One region of the Kitasatospora sp. NPDC059812 genome, then DNA from elsewhere that is predicted to be linked to it. Evidence: riboswitches for the same ligand, from Rfam matches in the RefSeq annotation. Region 1 holds a riboswitch; each other region holds the start of a gene.
What was found. Region 1 has a riboswitch for cobalamin ahead of ACFV6D_RS35425 (iron ABC transporter permease). Riboswitches for the same ligand answer to the same signal wherever they lie in the genome.

Region 1 (2,190 bases):
GGCGGTGCCCGGCGCCGACCAGCATCCGGGCCAGGTGCGGCACCATCAGCCCGACGAAGCCGATCGCCCCGCTGACGGCCACCACCGTGCCGGTGACGGCGGCGGTCACCACGAACAGCTCGCGGCGCAGCCGGTCCGGGTCCACGCCCAGCGAGGCGGCCGTCTCGTCGCCCATGGCGAGCGCGTCCAGCCGGCCGGCGGCGCAGGCCAGGTACGCCAGGCCGGCCAGCACGGTGGCGGCGGCGATCGGCACCGAGCCCCAGGTGGCGCCGCCGAGGCTGCCGAGCAGCCACATCATGGCGTCCCGGGCGGCCTCGCCGCGGGCGGCCGCGAAGACCATCAGCGCGGTGACGGCGGAGAAGCCGTAGGAGAGCGCGGTGCCGGTGAGCACCAGCCGCAGCGGGGTGAGCCCGTAGGCCGTCCGCGCCGCGAGGTAGACCAGCACCATGGCGACCAGCGCGGAGCCGAACGCGGAGGCCGAGATCGCCCACACCCCGAGCGAGGCGAAGGCGCCGAGCAGCAGCACCGCGTTGGCGCCGACGGCCGCGCCGGAGGAGATGCCGAGTACGAACGGGTCGGCCAGCGCGTTGCGCACCAGGGCCTGGACGGCGACCCCGGTGGCGGCCAGCCCGGCGCCGACCACGGCGGCCAGCACGGCACGTGGCAGCCGGATCTCCCAGACGATCGCGTAGGCGGCGGCCTCCTCCGCCTCCAGCCGTCCGCCCGTCAGCCCGGCGGCCAGCAGCCGCAGGACGCGGGGCAGGCCGATCCCGGAGGCGCCCAGCGCCACGCCGCAGAGCAGCGAGAGCAGCAGGGCGGCGGCCAGGCCGACGGCGAGCGGGAGGGCGGGTATTCGGCGGGCGGGCGGGCTCGTTGCGCCACTGCCCGCGGCTGCGGTGCTGCTCACGGTGCGCCTTGCCTCGGGCCGCGGGTGCGCGGGGGCGGCACCGGTCGGGCGCGGGCCCGGGCGCCATCCCCTCGCAGTCCACGGCGAGTTGTCGGGAGTTCAGCGGCCGGGGGCGATCGGGCTGGCACGGCCCCGGGGCCGTGCTCACCGTTGCGGGTCAGCGCCGGATTCACACCGGACTTCCCCCTCGGACGCCCTGGCAGCATAACAGCCACTCAGGCTAGGCAACCCTTACCGGGCTCGGATGGGGCGTGAACGCACGACCGCCCCCGTCCGGGCTCGCGGACGGGGGCGGTCGGGTGGCGACGCGTCAGGCTCAGGCCTGCTTGGTCTCCCAGAAGATCTTGTCGACCTCGGCGATCAGGTCCAGCAGGGCCTGGCCGGTGGCGGGGTCGGTGGACGCCTTGGCGGCCGAGGCGGCCTTCAGGGTGTCGTTGATCAGCTGGTGCAGCTGCGGGTACTTCTCGAAGTGCGGGGCCTTGAAGTAGTCGCTCCACAGCACCGAGATGTGGTGCTTGACGGCCTCGGCACGCTGCTCCTTGATGATCAGGGCGCGGGTGCGGAAAGCCGGGTCCTCGTTGGCCTGGTACTTCTCCTGGGTGCCCTTGACCGACTCGGCCTCGATCCGGGCCTGCGCCGGGTCGTACACGCCGCAGGGCAGGTCACAGTGGGCGTGGGCGGTGGCGCGCGGTGCAAACAGACGAGAGAACATGGGAGTCCTTCCTTAGATCGTCTTCCCGCGCCCGAGATTACCCTTCCGCCCCCGGGGTTTCGCGATCGGGCGGTGGGCCTAGGGCAAAAGGCGGACCCGGAACCGGGGTAATCCGGACATCGAACGGATCGAACGGGGTGACGGTCCGTACGGCAGACTGGGACCGGGCGGTCCGGGAGGAGGAGTCGTGGCGCGGAGCACGGAACCGGCGGGTACGGAACCGGCGGGCACGGAACCCCGGGGGCGGGGCGGCGGCGCGGTGCCGTTCGGGCTGGTCGACGTGGCGGGCCCGTCGATGGTCCCGACCCTGCGCGAGGGCGACCAGTTGCTGGTGCGCTACGGCGCGCCGATCCGGCCCGGCGCGGTGGTGCTCTTCCGGCACCCCTTCCAGCAGGACCTGCTGGTGGTGAAGCGGGCCGCCGAGCGGCGTCCGAGGGGCTGGTGGCTGCTGTCCGACAACCGGCCGGTGGACAGCGACAGCCGAAGCTACGGCCCGGTCCCGGACGAACTGGTGCTCGGCCGGGTGCTGCTGAGGCTGCGCCCGCGCCCGGCCTGGCTGGCGCCGGGGCGG
Region 2 (2,190 bases), on a different contig from region 1:
GAACGAAGTCGTGCAGGCGGCAACGGAGTTCGACCGTGACCCGGAGATCGGCTGCCTGGTCATCACCGGCTCGGAGAAGGCCTTCGCGGCCGGCGCCGACATCAAGGAGATGCAGTCCCTCGACTTCGTCGACGCCTACCTCGGCGACTGGTTCGCCGCCTGGGACCGCTTCGCCGCGCTGCGCAAGCCCGTCGTGGCGGCGGTGGCGGGCTACGCGCTGGGCGGCGGCTGCGAGCTGGCGATGCTGTGCGACGTCCTGCTGGCGGCGGACACCGCGAAGTTCGGGCAGCCGGAGATCAAGCTCGGTGTCATCCCGGGCATCGGCGGTTCGCAGCGGCTGACCCGGGCGGTCGGCAAGGCGAAGGCGATGGAGCTCTGCCTGACCGGCCGGATGATGGGCGCCGAGGAGGCCGAGCGGGCCGGCCTGGTCTCCCGGATCGTCCCGGCGGACCAGCTGCTGGCCGAGGCCCTGACGGTGGCCGAGACCGTCGCGGCGATGTCCACCCCGGCGGCGGTCATGCTCAAGGAGAGCGTCAACCGCTCGTACGAGACCACGCTCGCCGAGGGCGTGCGCTTCGAACGGCGCCTGTTCCACGCCACGTTCGCCACGGCGGACCAGAAGGAGGGCATGGCGGCCTTCGCCGAGAAGCGCCCGCCGGAGTTCCTCAACCGCTGACGGTCCGAGCAGTTCGCGGCGCGATGTGGCGCGATGTGACGGACGATCCCTTGACCGGATCTTCTCCGTCTCGCCATGATGAGCCGTCAAGTTGTGACTCCGCCGCTGGGGGAAGTCCGGTCCGAATCCGGCGCTGACCCGCAACGGTAGGCCGCCGGCTCCACGCCGGCGGCGAGCCCGAGTACCCGGCGGCGGAGGTGTGTCGTCCCCTCCTCCCGTCGTGGTCTGCGGGCCGGAGCTCCGAGGGCTGCCCCGGCTGGTGCCGCCGTCCTCCGGGCCCCTGCGTGCGGGCCCGGAAAGGCCCACCGTGCCCTCGTTCCGACGCCCCCTGCGCCTCCTCGCGATACCCGCGCTCGCCCTCGCCACCGTCCTCCCGGCGGCCGCTGCCGCCCACGCCACGCCTGCCGCCGCGACCTCGTCCTCGACGATCCGCCCCGACGCCGCCGCCGGCGGCTGGCTCGCCCGCCAGCTCGTCGACGGCGACCACTTCGAGTCCGTCTTCAACGGGACCGCCTACCCCGACCAGGGCCTGACCATCGACGCCGTACTGGCCTTCGCCGCCTCGCGCAGCTCCGACCAGGCCGCCGCGAAGGCCACCGCCTGGCTGGCCAAGCCCGAGATCATCAGCGGCTACCTCGGCGACGGCACCACTGAGGCCTACGCCGGGGCGACCGCCAAGCTGCTGCTCGCCGTCGAGGTGCGCGGCGGGAACCCGACGGCCTTCGGCGGCGTCGACCTGCCCGCCCGGCTGCGCTCCCTCCAGACCGCCGACGGCCGGTTCTCCGACCGCTCGCAGTGGGGCGACTACAGCAACGCCTTCGGCCAGTCCCTGGCCCTGATCGCCCTGCACCGCACGACCGGTGGCGCCCCGGCCGCGGCCGTCGACTTCCTCGCCAACAGCCAGTGCCCGGAAGGCGGTTACCCGGTCTCCTTCGGCCAGGCCACCTGCACCAGCGACCCGGACGCCACCGCGCTCGCCGTACAGGCCCTCGCCGCGACCGGCCGCACCGCCAAGGCCAACGCCGGGCTCGGCTGGCTGACCGCCCACCAGAACGCCGACGGCGGCTTCGCGGCCGTCGGGGCCGCCGCGTCCAACGCCAACACCACCGGCCTCGCCACGCAGGCACTGCTGGCCGGCGGACGCTTCGGGGCCGGCCTCAAGGGCTGGAGCAGCCTGGTCAAGCTCCAGCAGGGCTGCGCCACGGACCCGGGCGTGCGCGGGGCGGTCGCCTACGACGCGTCCGGTTTCAACCCGGCCACCGGCGCCCGGGCCACCGCGCAGGCCGTCCTCGGCCTGGCCGGCACCCCGCTGGCCACCCTCTCCGCCGCCGGTGCCCGCCCGGACGCGCCCGTGCCGGCCTGCCCGGCGACCACCCGCTGACCACCCGCTGACCCCGCGAGGAGAGCTCCGATGACCGACACCCTGGCGCCCGCGCGCCCGGCCCGCCGCACCCTCGGCTCGATCGCCGCCGCCGCTGCCCTCACCGCCGGCCTGCTCGGCGCCTCCGCCGTCC
Region 3 (2,190 bases), on a different contig from region 1:
TTGCCGGCCAGCTCGGCCTTGCGGTAGGCCTCGTCGAAGTCGGAGCCCCACAGGTCGACGAGCTCGGGCACGTCGGCGGGGGAGAACAGCGACCAGTCCTCGTTGGCGTTGACCCGGCGCATGAACTCGTCCGGGATCCAGTGCGCCAGGTTGAGGTTGTGGGTGCGCCGCGCCTCCTCGCCGGTGTTGTCGCGGAGCTCCAGGAACTCCTCGATGTCGGCGTGCCAGGTCTCCAGGTAGACGCAGGCCGCGCCCTTGCGGCGGCCGCCCTGGTTGACGGCGGCGACCGAGGAGTCGAGGGTGCGCAGGAACGGGACGATGCCGTTGGACTTGCCGTTGGTGCCGCGGATCAGGCTGCCGCGCGAGCGGATGCGCGAGTAGGACAGGCCGATGCCGCCGGCGTGCTTGGACAGCCGGGCGATCTGCGCGTAGCGGTTGTAGATCGAGTCCAGGTTGTCCAGCGGGGAGTCGAGCAGGTAGCAGCTCGACATCTGCGGGTGCCGGGTGCCGGAGTTGAACAGGGTCGGCGAGGAGGTCAGGTACTCCAGCCGGCTCATCAGGCCGTACAGCTCGGCGACCTCGCGCACGGACTGCTCGCTGTCGCCGACCGCCAGGCCGCAGGCGACGCGGAGCAGGAAGTGCTGCGGGGTCTCGATGACCTTGCGGGTGATCGGGTGGCGCAGCAGGTAGCGGGACTGCACGGTGCGCAGGCCGAAGTACTCGAAGCGGTCGTCGCCGTGCGCGTCGATCAAGGCGTCCAGGGCGGCGGCGTGCTTGGCGACGAAGGCGGCGGTGGTGTCACCGATCAGGCCCTCGTCGTGGCCGACGGCGATCGAGGCGGCGAAGGAGCGCGAGCCCTGGCTGTTCGCCTCGTCGACGATCTCCAGGGCGAGCAGCCGGGCGGCCAGCTTCGAGTACTGGGGGTCCTCGGCGATCATCGACGCGGCGGCGTCCACGGCCAGCCCGCGCAGCTCGGCGAAGTCCGAGCCGGCGTGGCGGCCGCGCAGCGCGGCGGCGGCGACATGGCCGGGGTCCACCTGGGGGAGATCGACGCTGCGGTCGGTGAGCAGCCGAAGGAGCGCGCCGCCGGGGTCGGAGACCGTCGGGTCGGTGGGGGCGGGGCCGGTGCCCTGGGCGGGCAGGGTGGCTGAGGCAGCGGTGGTCAAGGCGCTCTCTCCTGGCGGCGATCGGCGGCGGTGATCGGGGGGTACCGGGCCGTTCGGGGCAGGGGAGCACGGCACGTACGCAGAAAGCGTCGCGCGACAGTGGCGTCCCCGGCCCGCCCGCGAGGCCCGGAAGGTAGTTCTCGTGCTGGCGCGGCCTCTGCGGGAGGGCCCGTGCGCACACCGTCGGCAGGTACTCGGACTCGCGGTGCGGCTGCTGGAGCCGCCCGCTCACCGCTGCGGGGCAGTCCCGGATTCGCACCGGGTTCCCCTGCATCGACAGCAGGATTGAGCATACATCTTGTGGTGTCTCTCTGATGCGACCCCACATGTAGTACGGCGCGGTGTGTCGGCGCGATAACCGGGGGTGCTGGGAGGGGGCGGGTCGTGGCCTTGGGGCGCCTCGGATCCGGGCTCCCGGGGCCCTGGTTCCGGGCTCCGGCGTCCTGGTTTCGATACGGAACGGTCACCGGGCGGACCGGCTGGCGGGGGCATGCCCTACGATCTGGGCGCATGAGCGAGCGAAGCGCCGAGGGGCGCGTTTCGCGAAGCGATCATCGAGCGAAGCGAGGGGGCGCGTGAGCGACGGAACTGGCGCACCCGGGCAGGGTCCGCAGGGAACGCCTCCCACCGGGCCGGGGGACGCGCACGGTCAGCAGCCGCCGGTGGTGCCCGGTCCGGTGTTGCCGCCGAGCGGGGGCTTCGGGCCGCCGCCGGCCTCGTACGGGCCTCCGGTGCCGCCCGCGCAGCCGGTGGCGCAGCCCGGCCCGCCGGGGCAGCCTCCACTGCCGCCGCCGGGCCAACCAGGGCAGCAGCTGCCGCCGCAGTGGCAGCCGAACCCCCAGCCGCATCCCCAGGCGCATCCCCAAGGACACCCGCAGGCGCACCCGCAGCCCCAGGCGCCGCAGCGCGCCGAGCCGAACTGGCAGGCGCTGGCGGACCGCAACGCGGCGGACGACAAGCGCCGCCGCCGGTTGCGGGCCCTCGGCGTGGCGGTCGCGGTCGTCCTGGTCGGCGGCCTGGTCGC
Region 4 (2,190 bases), on a different contig from region 1:
GAGGCGCCAGGCGGGGAGGGCGCCGAGTTCGCCGTCGGCGGCGGTGTCGGTGAAGGGGAGGCCGAGCGCCTCAGTGGGGTCGCCGAGGTGGACGCGGGGGGTGAAGCGGACCTCGGTGCCGGGGGTGAGGGTGCCCCGGTCGGCGCGGACGAGGCGACGGGTGACACCGTTCTCGTCGCTGTGCAGGACGTCCTCGACGACGGCGTGGCCGTGGTCGTCCCACTCCACGGCCCAGCGGCCGGGGCGCAGGCTCTCGGGGCGGCGGTTGAAGGTGATCCGGCCCGCGGCGAGGCTCCGCACCAGGACGGGGCCCGACTCCCGGACGGCGCTCGCCGGGTGGACCAGCCGTTCGGAGGCCCGACGGCCGATCACCAGGACGGCGGCCCCGGCGCCGACGACGGCGGCCGCCACGACGGCCGCGGTTCCCCAACGCATATCGCTCCCCGCTCTGCTGGTCTTGGCTGGTCTTGGACCGGACGGTGTCCGGGCGGTGTCCGGGCGCTGCTCGGACGGTGTTCGGGCACCAGTTCACCGGGGGGCCGCGCGGGCGGCCACCGGGCTGGGCCGTCCGGGGTACGGCGGGGCGTCGGGCAGGGCGGGGCGTCAGGCGGGCGGGGCGTCGGGCGGGGCGGGCCTCGGGCGGGCGAGAACGGCACCGGCGACAGGGCTCCGAGGTGTGACCAACCCCTCCGTGACCTCGGTTGACTCCCGGTTCGGCCGCGTGATGGGATCCTGGGGCCAAACGGAGGCATGCAGAGGAAGCCGGTGCGAGTCCGGCGCGGTCCCGCCACTGTCACCGGGGAGCACGCTCGGAACATTGCCACGGCGGACCGTCAGAAGCCGCTGGAAGGCCCGGGGGTGCGTCCGACCCGGAAGCCAGGAGACTCTCGCCCCCGGTACGTCGATCCAGGGCGCGGACCCTGAGTGAGGACACGCACGCGATGCAGGCTGCCCCGACCCGCCGGACCCGACGCGGCCTTCCGCCGAACCCGCCGTGCGCCCGCTGACCCGCGCCGCCGCGTTCGCGCTCGGCGCCGCCGCGGGCTTCGCCGCGGACGCCCGCTTCGCCGACCCCCGGCGCGGCCACCCGGTGGCCGTCTTCGGCGGCGCGGCGACCCGGCTGGAGCGGCGGGTGTGGCAGGACGACCGGGTGGCCGGCGCCGGGTACACGGCGCTGTGCGTGGGCGCGGTCGCGGCCGGCGCGGTGGCCCTGGACCGTACGGTGGGCCGGCGTCCGCTGGGCCGGGCCGCGCTGGCGGCCGCCGCGACCTGGACGGTGCTGGGCGGCACCTCGCTGACCCGGGAGGCGCGCACCATCGGCCGGTCGCTGGCCACGGGTGATCTGACGGCCGCGCGGGAACGGCTGCCGCACCTGTGCGGGCGGGATCCGAGCGCGCTGGACGGGCCGCAGATCGCCCGCGCGGTGGTCGAGTCGGTGGCCGAGAACACGGCGGACGCCGTGGTGAACGCGCTGGTCTGGGGCACGCTGGCGGGCACGCCGGGGCTGCTGGCGTTCCGCGCGGTGAACACGCTGGACGCGATGGTCGGCCACCGCTCGCCGCGGTACGCCCGGTTCGGCTGGGCCTCGGCCCGGCTCGACGACGTAGCGGGCTGGCCGGGCGCCCGGCTGACGGCGCTGCTCACGGTGGCCGCCGCGCCGCAGCCGAAGACGGCCTGGCGGGTCTGGCGGCGGGACGGCTCGGCGCACCCGAGCCCGAACGCGGGCCAGGCGGAGGCGGCCTTCGCGGGCGCGGTGGGCGTCCGGCTGGGCGGGACCCTCCAGTACGGGGAGCGGGTGGAGCACCGGCCGGTGCTGGGCGCGGAGTTGCGCCCGGTGACGGTGGACGACATCGAGCGGGCCTGCGTGCTCTCCCGGCGGGTGGGCGCGCTGGCCCTGGGTACGACGGTCGCGGGGCACGTCGCGCTGCGCTTGCTGACGACACGGTGGAGGGGAAGGGCATGAGCAACGCACTGCTGGTCGCCGGGACGACCTCGGACGCGGGCAAGAGCGTGGTGACCGCGGGCATCTGCCGCTGGCTGGCCCGGCAGGGGGTGCGGGTCGCGCCGTTCAAGGCGCAGAACATGTCGCTGAACTCCTTCGTCACCGCCGACGGCGCCGAGATCGGCCGGGCGCAGGCGATGCAGGCGCAGGCGGCCCGGGTGGAGCCGGAGGCGGCGATGAACCCGGTG

Region 2: it holds a riboswitch for cobalamin, as region 1 does, so the genes downstream of both, ACFV6D_RS21860 (prenyltransferase/squalene oxidase repeat-containing protein) here and ACFV6D_RS35425 (iron ABC transporter permease) in region 1, are expected to answer to the same signal.
Region 3: it holds a riboswitch for cobalamin, as region 1 does, so the genes downstream of both, ACFV6D_RS25615 (ribonucleoside-diphosphate reductase subunit alpha) here and ACFV6D_RS35425 (iron ABC transporter permease) in region 1, are expected to answer to the same signal.
Region 4: it holds a riboswitch for cobalamin, as region 1 does, so the genes downstream of both, ACFV6D_RS05740 (cobalamin biosynthesis protein) here and ACFV6D_RS35425 (iron ABC transporter permease) in region 1, are expected to answer to the same signal.

The regions. Positions count from the first base shown of each region.
Region 1 is NZ_JBHWIO010000116.1:7,076-9,265, reverse strand. It holds gene ACFV6D_RS35425 (iron ABC transporter permease) at 1-907, opposite strand, end outside; cobalamin riboswitch at 997-1,135, opposite strand; gene sodN (superoxide dismutase, Ni) at 1,224-1,619, opposite strand; gene sodX (nickel-type superoxide dismutase maturation protease) at 1,915-2,190, shown strand, end outside.
Region 2 is NZ_JBHWIO010000043.1:48,953-51,142, forward strand. It holds gene ACFV6D_RS21855 (enoyl-CoA hydratase) at 1-676, shown strand, start outside; cobalamin riboswitch at 744-884, shown strand; gene ACFV6D_RS21860 (prenyltransferase/squalene oxidase repeat-containing protein) at 984-2,057, shown strand; gene ACFV6D_RS21865 (flagellar hook-length control protein FliK) at 2,088-2,190, shown strand, end outside.
Region 3 is NZ_JBHWIO010000057.1:39,878-42,067, forward strand. It holds gene ACFV6D_RS25615 (ribonucleoside-diphosphate reductase subunit alpha) at 1-1,142, opposite strand, end outside; cobalamin riboswitch at 1,334-1,476, opposite strand; gene ACFV6D_RS25620 (hypothetical protein) at 1,742-2,190, shown strand, end outside.
Region 4 is NZ_JBHWIO010000007.1:74,852-77,041, forward strand. It holds gene ACFV6D_RS05735 (alpha/beta hydrolase family protein) at 1-435, opposite strand, end outside; cobalamin riboswitch at 755-887, shown strand; gene ACFV6D_RS05740 (cobalamin biosynthesis protein) at 995-1,963, shown strand; gene ACFV6D_RS05745 (cobyric acid synthase) at 1,960-2,190, shown strand, end outside.